3 regions of the Sphingomonas sp. SP3 genome follow, and region 1 is predicted to be linked to each of the others. Evidence: predicted binding sites of a transcription regulator. Region 1 holds the regulator's gene; each other region holds the start of a gene.
The links. Region 1 encodes LexA, which represses DNA repair genes until DNA is damaged. Its sites were predicted from a motif close to GTTCCNCNCTTGTTCT; they were not measured.
Positions count from the first base shown of each region.

Region 2: uvrA (excinuclease ABC subunit UvrA) is a predicted target of LexA. The motif match lies at 3,604-3,619, and genes of this name have one in related genera.
Region 3: AC4K8G_RS06445 (putative DNA modification/repair radical SAM protein) is a predicted target of LexA. The motif match lies at 2,406-2,421, and genes of this name have one in related genera.

Region 1 is NZ_JBZSOE010000001.1:303,016-308,385, reverse strand. Features, by position in the region: gene tpiA (triose-phosphate isomerase) at 1-419, opposite strand, end outside; gene AC4K8G_RS01735 (peptidylprolyl isomerase) at 517-2,448, shown strand; gene lexA (transcriptional repressor LexA) at 2,533-3,183, shown strand; gene AC4K8G_RS01725 (VOC family protein) at 3,185-3,523, shown strand; gene AC4K8G_RS01720 (ComEC/Rec2 family competence protein) at 3,520-5,370, opposite strand, start outside.
Region 2 is NZ_JBZSOE010000001.1:864,698-870,067, reverse strand. Features, by position in the region: gene uvrA (excinuclease ABC subunit UvrA) at 604-3,591, opposite strand; gene AC4K8G_RS04580 (M13 family metallopeptidase) at 3,792-5,370, shown strand, end outside.
Region 3 is NZ_JBZSOE010000001.1:1,227,099-1,232,468, reverse strand. Features, by position in the region: gene AC4K8G_RS06460 (hypothetical protein) at 1-192, shown strand, start outside; gene AC4K8G_RS06455 (peptide MFS transporter) at 244-1,791, shown strand; gene AC4K8G_RS06450 (pyridoxamine 5'-phosphate oxidase family protein) at 1,788-2,282, opposite strand; gene AC4K8G_RS06445 (putative DNA modification/repair radical SAM protein) at 2,425-3,669, shown strand; gene AC4K8G_RS06440 (UdgX family uracil-DNA binding protein) at 3,689-5,116, shown strand; gene AC4K8G_RS06435 (TonB-dependent receptor) at 5,113-5,370, opposite strand, start outside.

The DNA of each region.
Region 1 (5,370 bases):
GTATCGACCGCTCTGCCGCTTTCGCGGACTTCCAAGCTCTCGCCGACGCACAGGATGACGTTGAGTCCGCATTCAAGCGCGGCGTGAGCCTTGGACTGGACCTCGGCATCGCTTTCGCGCTGCGCCTCGCGTCGTTCACTGTGCCCGACGATGGTCAGGACCGCGCCCGCGTCGAGCAGCATTTGCGCCGACGTGCAGCCGGTATGCGCCCCCTTGGGTTCGTGATGCACGTCCTGGCCACCAATGGCGAAGTCCGGAACCGCGCGCGCCGCTCGCTCGATCAGGATCGCAGGGACGCAAAGCGCGACGTCGACGCCGGAATAGCCGCGCGCGGCCTCGGCGATCAGGCGGACCTCAGCAAGGTCAGACGCCAGGCCGTGCATCTTCCAATTGCCGGCAACGAGCTTCTTCAACGCCATTCATGACCCCCAATCGGCGCCCCGAGTAGCTGGGCCGCTTGATGCGCGCTACCCTGCCCCCTAAAGCACGCGCCATCCCCTTCAGAGCTGGATTGACATGTCTTCCTTTTTCCGTCGCGTTTCCAAGTCCAAAGTCGGCACCTGGATCATGGCTTCAATCCTGATCGCGATCCTCGCAGGTTTCGCGATCAGCGACATTTCCAACTTTGGGTCCGGCAATATCGGCTTCGGCATGGGCAGCACGACGGTCGCCGAAGTCGGCGACCAGCAGATCGGCGAAACCGAAATGAGCGAGGCGATGCAGCGCCGGCTGCAAGACGTGCGTCGCGAAAAACCCGAGGCCGATTATGCGACCATCGCCGGGGACTTCGAGACGATCCTCAATGCGCTCATCGACCAGCGGACCTTGATCGCCTTCGCCAACAAGTTCGATTTCCATTTGTCGAAGCGGCTCGTCGATGCGGAGATCGCGCAAATCCCCGGCACGAAGGGACTGAACGGCCAGTTCAGCCAGCAGGCCTATCAACAATTCCTGGGCCAGCAGCGCCTCACCGACACCCAAGTGCGCCAGGTTCTGACCGGCGGCCTCCTCCAGCGCCTGCTGCTGACCCCGGTCGCGACCAACGCCCGCGTATCGGTCGGAATGGCAACGCCCTACGCCTCGATGATGCTGGAATCGCGTGAGGGCGAAGTGGCGATGGTACCGCTCGACGCGTTCAAGGCGGGGCTCAACCCGACCGACGCCGACCTTCAGAGCTTCTACCAGACCAACCGTGCGCGCTACATGATCCCCGAACAGCGCGTGCTCCGCATCGCCCGGGTCGGTCCCGAGCAGGTCGCCGGCGTGACTGCATCCGACCAGGAGATCGCGACTTACTATAACGCCAACAAGGCGACCTACGCTGCCAAGGACACGCGCACGATCAGCCAGGCGGTGGTCCAGAACCAGGCAGCGGCCAGCGCCATCGCGGCAAAAGCCAAAGCGGGCGCGACGATCCAGGCCGCAAGCGGCGGAGCAGCCGTTACCTCGCTTAGCGACCAGACGCGCGACGCTTATGCGGGCGTTGCCGGAAACAGGGCGGCCGCAGCCGTCTTCGCTGCATCGCAGGGCGCAGTGGTCGGGCCGGTCCAGTCCGATTTCGGCTGGGTTGTCGCCAAGGTCGAATCCGTGAAGTCGGTCAGCGGCAAATCGCTCGAGCAGGCCAAGGGCGAGATCGCGGCCAAGCTCAATGTCGACAAGCGCAAGCAGGCGATCGAGGACATGGCCGACAAGCTGCAGAACGCGGTCGACGACGGCAGCAACTTCGTCGAAGCGGCAGCGGCAGCAAAGGCGCCGGTGACGAGCACGCCGCTGATCACCGCGGCCGGCACGTCACGCGCGGATCCGTCGTTCAAGCCCTCCGCCGAGCTCGCGCCGGCGATCAAGACCGGGTTCGACATTGCCGCCAACGACCCGCCCGAGATCGTCTCGCTGCCGAACGACCAGGGTTATGCGATGGTCCACCCGGCGCAGATCCAGCCCGCGGCTCCGGCCCCGCTGGCGAGCATTCGCGACCGCGTGGTGAGCGACTGGGTCGCCAACCGCGCGGCGCAACGTGTGAAGGCCGTAGCCGACGCGATCGCCGCGAAGGCCGGTCGTGGCATGCCGCTCGCTCAGGCGGTGAAGGAGTCCAACTCTCCCCTTCCGCCGGTTCGCCCGATCGCAGCGCGCCGGATCCAGATCGCCAATTCGAAGGAGCCGGTGCCGCCCGCGCTGCAAACGATGTTCACGATCACCCAGGGCGCGGCCAAGGTTGCACCGGACCCGCAGGGCCGCGGGCTGTTCATCGTCAAGGTGAATAAGGTCACGCCGGGCAACGCGTTGCTTCAGCCGGGCCTCATCAGCCAGATGCAAACCGAGCTCCAGCAGAGCGCGGCCGACGATTATGCGCGCGAATTCGTGGCCGCCCTCCGCGAAGCGCTGAAGGTCGAGCGCAACGAAAAAGCGATCCAGGACGTGAAGACGCGCCTCACCTCGAGCGGTGGCTGATCGAGCATTGGCGGCGGGCTTGACCCGCGCCCGTTTGTTCAATACACGTTCCCCGTTCGTTCTTTACGACGGGAGTGATGACCGATGCTCACCGCGAAACAGCGTGAATTGCTGCTGTTCATCGACGACCGCCTGAAAGACAGCGGGATTAGTCCGAGCTTCGACGAGATGCGCGAAGCGCTCGACCTCAAATCCAAGTCCGGGGTGCACCGCCTCATTTCGGCGCTCGAGGAGCGCGGCTTCATTCGCCGCCTCCCCAATCGGGCCCGCGCGCTCGAAGTGCTGAAGCATCCCGAGGTCAAGCCGACCGCGTCCGTGACCCAGCTGCGGCCCGCTGCCCCTGCGGCGGCGAATGACACGATGGAAATCCCGCTCCACGGCCGGATTGCCGCGGGTACGCCAATCGAGGCGCTTCAAGGTACGGAGAATTTCTCGGTCCCGGCCGCGCTGCTCGGGCCGGGCGAACATTATGCGCTGGAAGTTTCCGGCGATTCGATGGTCGACGAGGGCATTCTCGATGGCGATTTCGCGCTGATCCGCAAGGTCGACACGGCCCGCGACGGCGAGATCGTGGTCGCCCTGATCGACAACGAAGAAGCGACCCTGAAGACCTTCCGTCGCGAGGGCAGCATGGTCCGCCTGGATCCCGCAAACCGGCAGTACGAGCCTCAGCGCTACGACCCGCGGCGGGTGCAAATCCAGGGTAAGCTGGCTGGCCTGATCCGGCGCTACTGAAGTGGCACGTATCGACTATGTTGAGTTGCCGAGCGCAACCGCGCATGAGCTGACTCGCGCGTTTTACAGCAAAGCGTTCGGCTGGGACTTCACCGACTACGGCCCGACTTATTCGGCGACGACCAACGGCACGACGGACGTCGGCCTCCAGGGCGATCCGGCAGATGCACTGTCAGCGCCCCTGCCGGTCGTCAGGGTGGACGACCTCGAAGCTGCGTTCGACGCGGTTGCCAAGGCTGGCGGAGTCATCGCCAAGCCGATTTTCAGCTTCCCGGGCGGGCGGCGATTCCAGTTCATCGATCCTTCGGGCAACGAGCTCGCCGTGTGGAGTGATCGCTAAGGCGCTAGTTGAGTCCAAGGGTGATGGCCGGTGCGGGAGTTCACCGTATCGAGGCGGGGTTTCGCCCCAAGATAGACCGCAACGCCCCCGGTCCGAGCCAGTCCTGAGCGGTCTAGTTTCAGCCAGCGCGGGGTGCATCCCCTGGGCAGGCGGCGGTCCGAGACGATGATATCCGCTTGGGCACACGCCCTGGTAAATGGCACCCAGTCGATCCACGTCGCGGACCGCGTTGCAAGGAGCCGCCATTCCCGCCCGTCCTTGCGAAGCACGGCCACACAGGCATCGTTCGAGCAATCGCTAAACGGGCGCTCGTCGAGCGCCGCGGGATCGCCATCAAAGCCGGAGGCTTCAGCAAGCAGGGAACGGACATAGTCGCCCGCGCGGTCTCGGAGGATGAACGGTGTTTTCCCCTCGACGACAGCGACATGCTTGCCATCGCCAGTGATGAGCAATTGAGGTGAGGGCGACGCCGCCGCTCCCGCAATACCCACAAGCACAGGTGCGAATCCCAAAAGCCTCAGCCGGCTGTTCCACAGGCACAACCACAAGCCGCCCGCGACCATCAGCCCATAGGACCAGCCGGGCATTGCCGGCAGGAGCGCGACGGCGCCACTTGCAGACGATACGGCATGAGCCAGGTGGAGCAGGCCATTGATCGAGGCGCCGCAAAGCCACCACAAAGGCCGTCCCCACCCCGCCACGTCCAGCAGCAGCGCCCCGGCTTCCAGCGGCATGATGACGAAGGTCGTCAACGGGATAGCGATGATGTTGGCGCCCACGCCGTAGAGACCGGCCCGGTGGAAGTGGAACAGCGCCATGGGGATTAGCGCGAATTCGACCACAAGGCCGGTCGCAACCATCGCCGCTAGATCGCGTAGGAGCCGAGCCGGGAGCCCCTCTTCCCGGCGCTGAAACCAACGGCGGGACAATGCGGTCGAATGGAGTGCGACGATCGCTGTCACCGCCGCAAAGCTCATTTGGAAGCTTGGGCCGGCCAGCGCTTCAGGCCGGAACAGCAGGACCACGAGGGCACCGGCTGCGATCAGCCTTATGCTCAGGGCGTCGCGGCCAAGCGCGATACCGCCGAGGATCAGGAGCGCGGCGACGCAACTTCGGACCGTCGGCACCTGCGCGCCGGTCAGCAAGGTGTAGCCGATGCCAGCCGCGGCAGCGGCAGCGGCAGCGACCAACACGAGGTTGAAGCGCAGCGCCAATCGCTCGCTCAGGGCCAAGAGCTTCAAGGTCAGGAACATGACGAAGGCGACGACTGCCGCGATGTGAAGACCGCTGACCGAGAGGAGGTGCGTCAGGCCGCTCCGCCGCATCGCCTCGGCATCATCGGCGCTCACCGCATTCTGGTCGCCGGTGGCCAGCGCAATGGCAATTCCCGCAGAACTCGGCGGAAGCTGCGCCGCGATATGCCGCCTAAGGCCATCGCGGGCGCGATCGAGCCCATGCGGATTGGAGGCCCGGACGACTGTCACTGGTCCCATGGCCTTGCCAACTCCACCGATGCCCTTGAGCCAGGCGTCCCGTGCGAAGTCATAAGTTCCGGGCAGCGCCATTGGCGGCGGCGGCGCGAGCCTCGCCTTCACGCTGATGAGCGCGCCCGCGGCAATCCCCGCCGGCAGCTTGTCGTCGTCGACCGACACGCGGACGCGGGGCGGCAATTGACCGCCCTGAGGCGCCAGCGTAAGGCGCACGGCCTGCTTGGCCGCGAGATAGTCGACGCTTTCCACACGTCCGGACACATCGGTGACGACCGGTCGATCGAGGCGCGGCTGCGCAACCCGGGCCGACCGACCCCAAACAAGGGCGCAACCGACAAATGCCGCGAGCGCGAACCA
Region 2 (5,370 bases), 560 kb from region 1:
CCGAAGGGTTCGGACGTCAGGATGGTCAGCGAGGAACGTGAGAGCGAGACTACAGAAACGAGCATAGCGCTCGTCTGCAGAATATTGTGGCAAGGATACCCTCTGTCTCGGAAATTGCCGGCCCATGGCTTGGCTTGCGTAGCTGTCGAAGATCGGAAAATGATCGGGCCTGTGGAAGTGGAGATACTTCGAAGCGAACGATGCATGCGCCCGCGGCGGTGTTCCGTCAGCCATGCGCCCCCGAACTCGATCGCGAATTAATCGGACGAGAAACAGGTGAGTCTCTAGGACAGGTTGCAGCGACTTTTCGCTGAAGGGATTGCGATCATTTAGCTTTCGTAGTCGGCCATCAAGTTCGGCCCAACGCGTTGAGCCGGCCAAGAATCTGAAGAAGTCAGGATCGTGGTGCGGCTTTGCTTCGCCCGAGCCCCGCTGTGGCGAGGCGGCATACGCTCGCCCTATCAGCCAAGTCTTACTGGCAATAACTTCTAGGTTTGAGTGTCTCGGCGCATCCTCCAAGCACATCCGATACAGAATCGTATTCCCGAAGCCCCACGCGGCATTCCAATCATGTGCGTAGTCAGCCTTCACCGGCCCAGCCCCTCACTTCGCCGCGATCAGGTCCGGTTCGTCCTCGTCGACCGTCACCTTCCGCGACCGAGCAACCTTCTTCGGCTTCACGTCGACCAATTTTGGTTTGACGCTCGCCCGCTCGAGAATCGGTTTCAAATACTGACCCGTCGCCGACAGCTTCACCTCCGCAATCGCTTCCGGCGGGCCCTCGGCGATGACCTTGCCGCCGTTGACGCCGCCGCCCGGCCCCAGGTCGATCACCCAGTCGGCGGTCTTGATGACGTCGAGGTTGTGCTCGATCACCACCACGGTGTTGCCCTGGTCGGCGAGGCGGTGGAGCACTTCCAATAGCTTGCGCACGTCCTCGAAGTGGAGGCCGGTGGTGGGCTCGTCGAGGATGTAGAGCGTCTTGCCGGTGGCGCGCCGCGACAGCTCCTTCGATAGCTTCACGCGCTGCGCCTCGCCGCCGCTAAGCGTGGTCGCCGACTGTCCGACCTTGATGTAGCCGAGCCCGACTTCCTGCAGCATGCGCATCTTGTCGCGGATGCCGGGGACCGCCTTGAACAGCTCGGCCGCTTCCTCGACGTTCATGTCGAGCACGTCGGCGATCGAGTGGCCCTTGAATTTCACCTCGAGAGTCTCGCGGTTGTAGCGCGCGCCGTGGCACACGTCGCAGGTGACGTAGACGTCGGGCAGGAAGTGCATCTCGATCTTGATCAGGCCGTCGCCCTGGCACGCCTCGCACCGCCCGCCCTTGACGTTGAACGAGAAGCGGCCGGGCTTGTAGCCGCGCGCCTTCGCCTCCGGCAGGCCGGCGAACCAGTCGCGGATCTGGGTGAAGGCGCCGGTGTAGGTCGCGGGGTTGGAGCGCGGGGTGCGGCCGATCGGCGACTGGTCGATGTCGATGACCTTGTCGAGCTGCTCGAGGCCGGTGATCTTGCTGCACGGGCCGCACGGGATCCGGGCGCCGTTCAGCGCGCGCGCCGCGCCGGCATAAAGCGTGTCGATGGTCAGCGACGACTTGCCGCTGCCGCTGACCCCGGTAACGCAGGTGAAGGTGCCGAGCGGGAAATCGACCGTGACGTTCTGGAGGTTGTTGGCGGTGGCGCCGTGGACGGTGACCTTCTTGCCCGAGCCCTTGCGGCGGGTGGGGAGCAGCGGGATCTCCCGCCGGCCGGAGAGGTAATCGGCGGTGATGCTGTCGGTGCAGGCGAGCAGCTCTTCGAGCGTGCCCTGGCACACCACTTCGCCGCCGTGAACGCCCGCGCCGGGGCCCATGTCGATGACATGGTCGGCGTGGCGGATCGCGTCCTCGTCATGCTCGACCACCAGCACAGTGTTGCCGAGCCCGCGCAGCCGCTTGAGCGTCTCGAGCAGCCGGTCGTTGTCTTTCTGGTGGAGGCCGATCGACGGCTCGTCGAGGACGTAGAGCACGCCAGAAAGGCCGCTGCCGATCTGGCTGGCGAGGCGGATGCGCTGGCTTTCGCCGCCGCTCAAGGTGCCGCTGGTGCGGTCGAGGTGCAGGTAGTCGAGCCCGACATTGTGCAGGAAGCCGAGGCGCTCATTGATCTCTTTCAGGATCGCCTTGGCGATTTCATTCTGCGTTGCGTTGAGCTTTTCGTGCAGATTGGCGAACCATTTGTGCGCGTCGGCGACGCTTCGGCGGCTCGACAGGCTGATGTCCTCGCCGGCGATCTTCACCGCCAGCGCTTCGGGCTTGAGGCGCGCGCCGTGGCACACTTCGCACGGCTGCGATGACTGGTAGCGGCTAAGCTCCTCGCGCATCCAAGCGCTCTCGGTCGAGAGCATGCGCCGCTCGAGGTTGCCGATCACGCCTTCGAAAGGCTTCTTCACTTCGTAGCTGCGGCGCCCGTCGATGAAGCGGAGGGTGACCGGGCGGCCGGCCGTGCCGCGGAGGACGACGCGCTGGGCTTCCTCGGGCAAATCCTTCCACGCGACGCCGAGGTCGAAATCATAGGCGCGCGCCAGGCTGGACAGTACCTGCATGTAATAAGGGCTTGGCGGGTTGGACTTGGCCCATGGCACCACCGCTCCCTTGGCGATGCTCAGGTTATGGTTCGGGACGACCAAATCGGGGTCGAAGATCATCTTCTCGCCGAGCCCGTCGCAGGCAGGGCAGGCGCCCTGCGGCGCGTTGAAGCTGAACAGCCGCGGCTCGATCTCGGCGATGGTGAAGCCGGAGACGGGGCAGGCGAATTTCTCGGAAAAGACGATGCGGCCGGGCGGCGCATAGTCGAGTTTCATGCCGCTTTGCGGCCCCGCATCCGACTCTTCCGGCGCGTCTGCCGGGTCGAGGTAGGCGAGCCCTTCGGCGAGCTTCAGCGCCGTCTCGAAACTGTCGGCCAGCCGCGCCTCGATTCCTTCGCGTACGACGATCCGGTCGACCACCACTTCGATGTCGTGCTTGTATTTCTTGTCGAGCGCGGGCGCTTCCTCGATCGCGTAGAAGACGCCGTCGATGCGGACGCGCTGGAAGCCCGCTTTCTGCCACTCGGCCAGCTCCTTGCGATACTCGCCCTTGCGGCCGCGCACGACCGGCGCGAGCAAATAATGGCGGCTGCCTTCGGGGAGCGCCATCACGCGGTCGACCATCTGGCTGACCTGCTGCGCCTCGATCGGAAGCCCGGTCGCGGGCGAGTAGGGAACGCCGACCCTGGCCCACAGCAGGCGCATGTAATCGTAGATTTCGGTGACGGTGGCGACGGTCGAGCGCGGGTTGCGACTGGTCGTCTTCTGCTCGATCGAGATGGCCGGCGACAGGCCGTCGATATGCTCGACGTCCGGCTTCTGCATCATCTCCAGGAACTGGCGCGCGTAGGCGCTGAGGCTTTCGACGTAGCGGCGCTGGCCCTCGGCGTAGATGGTGTCGAACGCGAGGCTGCTCTTCCCCGAACCCGACAGGCCGGTGATGACCGTCAGGCTCTCGCGAGGGATGTCGACATCGACTCCCTTGAGGTTGTGCTCGCGCGCGCCGCGGACAGAAATGTGGGTCAGCATCGGCTCAGATTCGTTCCGTTTATGTTCTAATCTAACGTGAGGCGCCGCGCATGGTCAACGCGGATAAGTTGGATATGGGCTTTGTTCGAGAAATTTCCACTTTCGTCGATGATGCGGGGACGCTTGTCGATGGCTGGTGGATGCACTTGGGCGCGCGCGCCACTGAGCGACCCATCTCATTGCATTTTCGGGGAATTTCCATGCGGGTTAGGGGCTTCGACAAATTTGCGCGTGTGCGCACCGCGGCGGTTCTGCTGGCGGCTTCGGCGGCGGTCTGGGTAATTCCGGCACAAGCTCAAGCCGGGCCGGACACACCAACGCTGACGGCCAGGGTTCCCAGTCACGCCAAGATTGGCGATTGGGGTGTCGACCTTACGGGGCGCGATTTGTCGGTGCAGCCCGGCAACGACTTCGATCACTATGCGTCGGGCACCTGGCTGGCGAAGACCCAGATCAGTCCTGACCATCCGGAGGTCAGCTCCTTCTACAACCTTTATGACCTTAGCCAGGAACAACTGAAGGACCTGATCACGGACGCGCCGGCGGACAGCAAGACTGGCGCCCTCTACAAGAGCATGATGGACGAGGCTGCGGTCGAAGCGGCTGGCCTCACTCCGCTCAAAAAGGACCTCGCCAAAATCGCGGCGATCAAGACCAAGGCCGCGATGGCCCGCCATATGGGAACGACGGACCACCATTTCGGAAGCTCGCTGTTCGGATTCTACCTCCAGCCAGATACGGCCGACGCGTCGATGAACGAGGTCAACTTGCTTCAGTCCGGTCTCGGCATGCCCAACCGCGACTATTATCTCGATGACCAGTTCAAACCGCAGCGCGAAGCGTATCGCGCTTATCTCGAGCGTACGTTCCGCAGCATCGGAACACCCAATCCGGCCGCCGCCGCGAACCGTGTGATGGCCTTCGAGACTGAGGTCGCGAAGAAGAGCTGGCCGAGTGCTGATCGCCGCGACGTCGAGAAGACGACCAATCCGATGAGCAGCGCCAAGCTTGCGACCTACGCGCCGGGCTTTCAGTGGGCCTCTTACTTTGCCGGCGCGAACCTCACGCCGCAGAAGCGGATGAACCTCAACGAGAATACCGCGATCCGCGACCTCGCCGCGCTCTACGCGAAGACCCCGCTATCCACTCTCAAAGAATGGGAAGCGTTCCACACCACTGACCAGGCTTCGCCCTATCTCAACAAAGCAATGGTCGACAGCCGCTTTGAATATGTGAAGACCGTTAGCGGCGTGACTGAGCAGCGGCCGCGGTGGAAGCGCGCCGTAAGCCTCGTTGACGGCTCGCTCGGCGAGCTCGTTGGCCAGGATTATGTCGCGCAATATTTCCCGGCCTCGTCCAAGGCGAAAATGGTCGAGCTGATCGGCAATCTCAAAGCCGCGATGGCCGACCGCATCAAGGCCAACAGCTGGATGAGCGAGGCGACCAAGTCCGCCGCGCTGGAGAAGCTGTCGAAGATGGAAGTCATGGTCGGCTATCCGGACAAGTTCCGCGACTACAGCCCGCTCACGATCGATTCAAACGACCTCTACGGCAACGTCTCGCGAGCCCAGGCCTTCAACGCGGCCTATGCGCTCGAGGACCTAGACAGGAAGATCAACCACAAGAAGTGGGGGATGAATCCGCAGGAGGTGAATGCTTACAACGGCGGCGGCGAGAATCAGATCGTGTTCCCGGCCGGCATCCTCCAGCCGCCGTTCTTCGATCCGGCGGCGGACGACGCGGTCAACTACGGCGCGATCGGCGCGGTCATCGGGCACG
Region 3 (5,370 bases), 920 kb from region 1:
CCGAACGGCACGCCGCAGCAGAAAGACTCGTGGGCCAATAAGGCCAGAGTGCTCGAGACGGTTGGATCGACCGGGATTAACAGCTGCTCTCCGGTGGGTCCGGGCGGTTACACCGGGTGCCTAACGCGCGTGATCAAGGAAGCGCGCGAGCAGCGCAAGCAGTCCAACGAGGATTCGATTCCGCCGCAGTAGCCCGTGCGTCGGGGAGGGGTCCCCGTAGCAGCAAATAGGGGAGAGCCACGCATGAGTGTTGCCGAAGCAACGCCCGACCTGGAGCAGGTCGACCGCAACGACCGCGCCTTCCTCGGACATCCCAAGGGGCTTGGCTTTCTCGGCTTCACGGAGGCCTGTGAGCGCTTTTCTTATTACTCCATGCAGACGCTGCTCGCGCTGTACATGGTCAATTACTTACTTCTGCCCGAACATATCGGCGGCGTTAACGGCCTCGCCTGGCTGCGCACTTGGCACTACCCCGGGCTGGACGGCCAGCCGCTCTCTTCGGCGATATTCGGCGACTATACCTCGCTCGTATATTTGATGCCGATCCTTGGCGGCATCATCGCGGACAAGCTGACCGGCCGTCGAATTGCCCTGATCGCGGGCGCGCTAGTTATGGCGTTCGGCCACTTCCTGATGGCGTTCGAAGGCGCGTTCCTGTTTGCACTGCTCGCGCTGATCGTCGGCGTCGGATTGTTCAAGGGCAACATCGCGACGCAGGTCGGAGAACTCTATTCCGAAAGCGACCTGCGGCGCGCCATGGCGTTCCAGATCTTCTACATCTTCATCAACGTCAGCGTGATCGCGGCACCATTGGTGTCGGGCACGTTGGGCCAGGAAGTCGGCTGGCACTATGGCTTCGGCTGCGCGGGCGTCGTCATGGTCCTTGGCCTGATCATCTACCTGTGGGGGAAGAATTGGCTGCCGGCCGACCTTGAAGTCGCAAATCGTGACCAAAAGCAGTTGATCGGTCGGGTCAGCGCCGGCGCAATCGGCATCGCGGCGCTGGTGGTCGCTTGGCTGTTCGTCTCCAGCTTCCTCTTCTCATCGTGGCTCACCGGAACCTTGTCCGGCCTCGTGATGGTGGGCGCGCTTTACTGGTTCCTGACAAGAAACCTAAGCCGTGGCGACCGTTTTTGCGTGATGCTCCTGTGCATATTGATCCCGGTGCTGGCGATCTCGCTCCTTACCAACCAGGAGATTTTCAACGCCTACCTGATCTGGGGCGACCAGCAGTTCAATCTGCAATTCATGGGCCGTACCATGCCGTCGAGCTGGCTCATCACTCTCGATGCGACGCTCAGTTTCTCGATGCTCGTCGCCGTCGCCGTCTTCTGGAAGTGGTGGAGCGTCCGTCATCGAGAGCCCGACGAGATCACCAAGATCATTATCGGCAGCGCTTTCACGATCGCCGGCGGCGTGTGCCTGTTCATGGCCGCGCTGACGCAGCCCGATGGCGGTAAGATCGGCCTGTTCTGGCCATTCATGTTCCACTTGCTGAACAGCATCGGCTTCGCGCACATCCTTCCGGTCAGCCTTGCACTGTTCACGAAGATTGCGCCCAAGCAGATCACCGCGACCGTGATCGGTCTGTATTACCTGGCGTTCTTCGCGGCCAACAAAGCCGTGGGATACGTCGGCGGCCTATATTCGAGCCTGCCGACTACGACTTTTTGGCTGATCCATATCGCCAGCGCGGTGTTCGGCCTGGTCGCGTTCGCGATCTTCAAGGCCGTGCTCGGCAAGCGCATGGCCGGGACTGGCGTTCGCGAGCAGGCCGAAGCGCTCAGCTAGTAGCTGACCTCGGTCACATGCTCCTTCATGCCGGCCTCGGGCTTGCGGCCAAGGAGCTTGTTGAAAACGGGCTTCAGAAAACCGGTGACGTTGCTCTCCCAGATCTTCACGTCCTCGATCTGGAAGCGAACCAGCGCAAGTTTTGGATCGTCCTTTCCCTCGTACCATTCGGCGACGATCGGATTCCACAGGCGGTCTATCGTTGCGCGATCGTTGACGATTTCGAGCGTGCCGCGAAGGCTGGCGAAAAGGTCGTGGCCCTTCGCCGAATAAGTCGCGATGGCGCGGTTGGACTGGCCCATCGCACGGGTGAAATCATGGTCGTTGGCGGTGAAGATCCACACGATCCCGGCTTCGCAATCCAGGTCCTCGAACTGGGCGGTCATCGGCTGGGTCGCACCATCACGGGCGCCCTCGATGCCGAGCATTAGGAAAGGGCTGCTGTTCAGTTCGCTCCAGAACTTCTGTTCGATCTCGCGTTCGTCGGACATCGCAAATCTCCTGCTGGTCTGGCGAACCAACGGTTCCGCGCGCCGGCCCGTTCCGGCATACGGGCTTTAGGCTAGGTCAACCCGTCGCGGGGGCTAAGCTATTGTATTGCAAGGTCTCATGAGAGAACATATTGAGAACGATATGGCTCAGCTCGACCTTCAGGCAAAGCTCGCGATTCTTGCCGACGCGGCCAAATATGATGCTTCCTGCGCCTCTTCCGGAACGTCCAAGCGGAACAGCCGTGGCGGCGCGGGAATCGGGTCGACCGATGGCATGGGCATTTGCCATGCCTACGCGCCTGACGGCCGTTGCATTTCGCTTCTAAAAATCCTGCTGACGAACAGCTGCATCTTTGACTGCGCTTATTGCATCAACCGCAAAAGCTCGAACGTGCGGCGGGCGCGGTTCACGGCGGATGAGGTCGTTCGGCTGACCCTCGCCTTCTACAAGCGCAATTATATCGAGGGGCTGTTTCTCTCGTCCGGCATTATCCGCTCGTCCAACTACACGATGGAGCAGATCGTGGAGGTCGCGCGAAGCCTGCGCGAGGATCATGATTTCCGCGGCTACATCCATTTGAAGACCATCCCTGACGCGGATCCGGAGCTGGTCCGGCTGGCCGGTATCCATGCCGACCGCGTCTCGATCAACGTCGAGCTTCCGACCGAACGTGGGCTGACCGAACTCGCGCCCGAAAAAAGCGCGGGCCAGATCGCGTCCGCCATGGGTGATATGAAAGCGTCCATTGTTGCAGCAACCGATGAGTCGAAGCGGTTCAAGTTCGCGCCGAGCTTCGCGCCTGCCGGCCAGTCGACCCAGATGATCGTCGGGGCCGATGCTGCCAGCGATGCCGACATCGTCGCCAAGGCGAGCAGTCTCTATGATCGATATGGGCTGCGCCGCGTCTATTATTCCGCCTTCTCGCCGATCCCAGACGCGAGCGCCGTCCTGCCGTTGAAGCGGCCTCCGCTGATGCGTGAGCACCGCATCTACCAGGCTGATTGGCTGATGCGCTTCTATGGATTTGCGAAACAGGAAGTGCAGGGCGCGACCGACGCGCAAGGCATGCTGCCGCTCGATATCGACCCCAAGCTCGCCTGGGCGCTCAAGCATCGAGAGACATTCCCGGTCGATGTGAACCGCGCCCCGAAGGAGCTGCTGTGGCGGGTGCCGGGGCTGGGCACCAAGGCCGTCGAGCGGATCCTTGCGTCGCGCAAATGGCGTCGGCTCCGCCTCGACGATGTTGCGCGGCTCACGCTCTCGATCGCCAAGGTTCGGCCGTTCATCAGCGCTGCCGACTGGCGGCCCACCCTGCTGACCGACCGGGCTGATCTGCGGGCGCTAGTCGCGCCGAAGAAACAGCAACTGGAGCTGTTCGCAGGCTGACGTGCTTCGCGAAGGTCTCATGGTCGACGCTCATCGCGTCACATTGTCCGCGCCGGACGATTTCGACGGGTGGCGAGATGCAGCGCGCGACCTCGCCGAAGCCGGGGTGCCAGCGGAGGCCGTGGTGTGGCGCGTCGAAGGCGAACCGGCAGACCTGTTCGGGTCTGACGCGCATCAGCCCGCGGCTCCAAGCTTTCCGGTGCCGCGCGCGTTCGTCGACCTGGCCAAGGCCGCGATTTGCCATTCCGATCCGGAACGGTTCGCGCTGCTTTACGCAATACTGCTTCGGATCAAGAGCCACCGTCACGCAATCGATGATGCAGCCGATCCGTTGGTGCGGCGGCTTCACGAGCTGGCGAAGGCCGTTCGCCGCGACGTGCACAAGATGCACGCGTTCGTCCGCTTCCGGGAAATCGACGGAAGGTTCGTCGCCTTCTTCGAACCCGAGCACCACATCGTGCGGCGGGCCGCGAGTTTCTTCGTCAATCGCTTCACCAATATGCGGTGGTCGATCCTGACCCCCGAGTTGTCGATCCATTGGGATGGCGAGCGACTGGAGGAAGGCCCCGGCGCGACCCGCGCCGACGCCCCGGCCGACGATCCGCTCGAGGAGATCTGGCGGACCTACTATACCAGCATCTTCAATCCGGCGCGGCTGAAGGTCGGTGCGATGCTCAAGGAGATGCCAAAGAAATATTGGCGAAACATGCCCGAGACCTCGCTCGTTCAGCCGTTGATAGCGACTGCGCGCAACCGGGAGTTGGAGATGATCGATCGCTCCGTCGCCAGGGAAGGGTTGAAGCACGCGCTCGAGGCGGAGCGGGAGATCGTCCCCGGCTCCAACCTGCGCGCGGCATGGGAGGCGTTGTTCAAGGATGCGCGCAAATGCACGCGTTGCGACCTCTACAAATGCGCGACCCAGACCGTGTTCGGCGAAGGCCCGCTCGATGCAGCAATTATGTTCGTTGGCGAACAACCGGGCGACCAGGAAGATATTGCGGGGCGGCCATTCGTCGGTCCGGCCGGCGCCTTGTTCGACGCTGCGCTGGAGAAAGCCGGGATCGACCGGTCCGGCGTTTACGTCACCAATGCAGTGAAGCATTTCAAGTTCGTCCAGCGCGGCAAGCGGCGTATCCACAACAAGCCCGATGCCGGCGAAATCAGTGCATGCAAATGGTGGTTGGAACACGAGCGCGAGCTCATCCGCCCGCCTGTCACGGTGGCGCTCGGTGCGACCGCCGCGCGTTCGCTGATCGGCAAGGTCGTGACCATCTCCAAGGTTCGCGGCGAGCCGCTCGCGCTCGGCGATGGCAGCGAGTGCTGGGTCACGGCGCACCCGAGCTCGATTCTGCGCGCGCCCGACGAGGACGCCCGCGAGGAAGGCAAGAGGCTGTTCCTTCGCGACCTCAAGCGGATCAAGGCGCGGGCGGAGGAACTGGTTCGTTAGAAGCTGTAACCGAGCGTTGCCTTGACCGAGCGCGGAGCGCCGGGCGCGATGTTGTTATCGCTGTTCGCAGTCGAGAAATAATGCGCGCCGAACAAATTCTCGACATTGACCTGCGCCTCGATTCCGCCGGGCAATTTGTAGAACAAAGCAGCGTCCACGCGGGCATAACCCGGGAGCTTCACCGCGTTGCTGATCGTCGCGTAGGATTTGGACCGCGCGATCACGCCGAGACCGACACCAATGCTCTTGGTCAA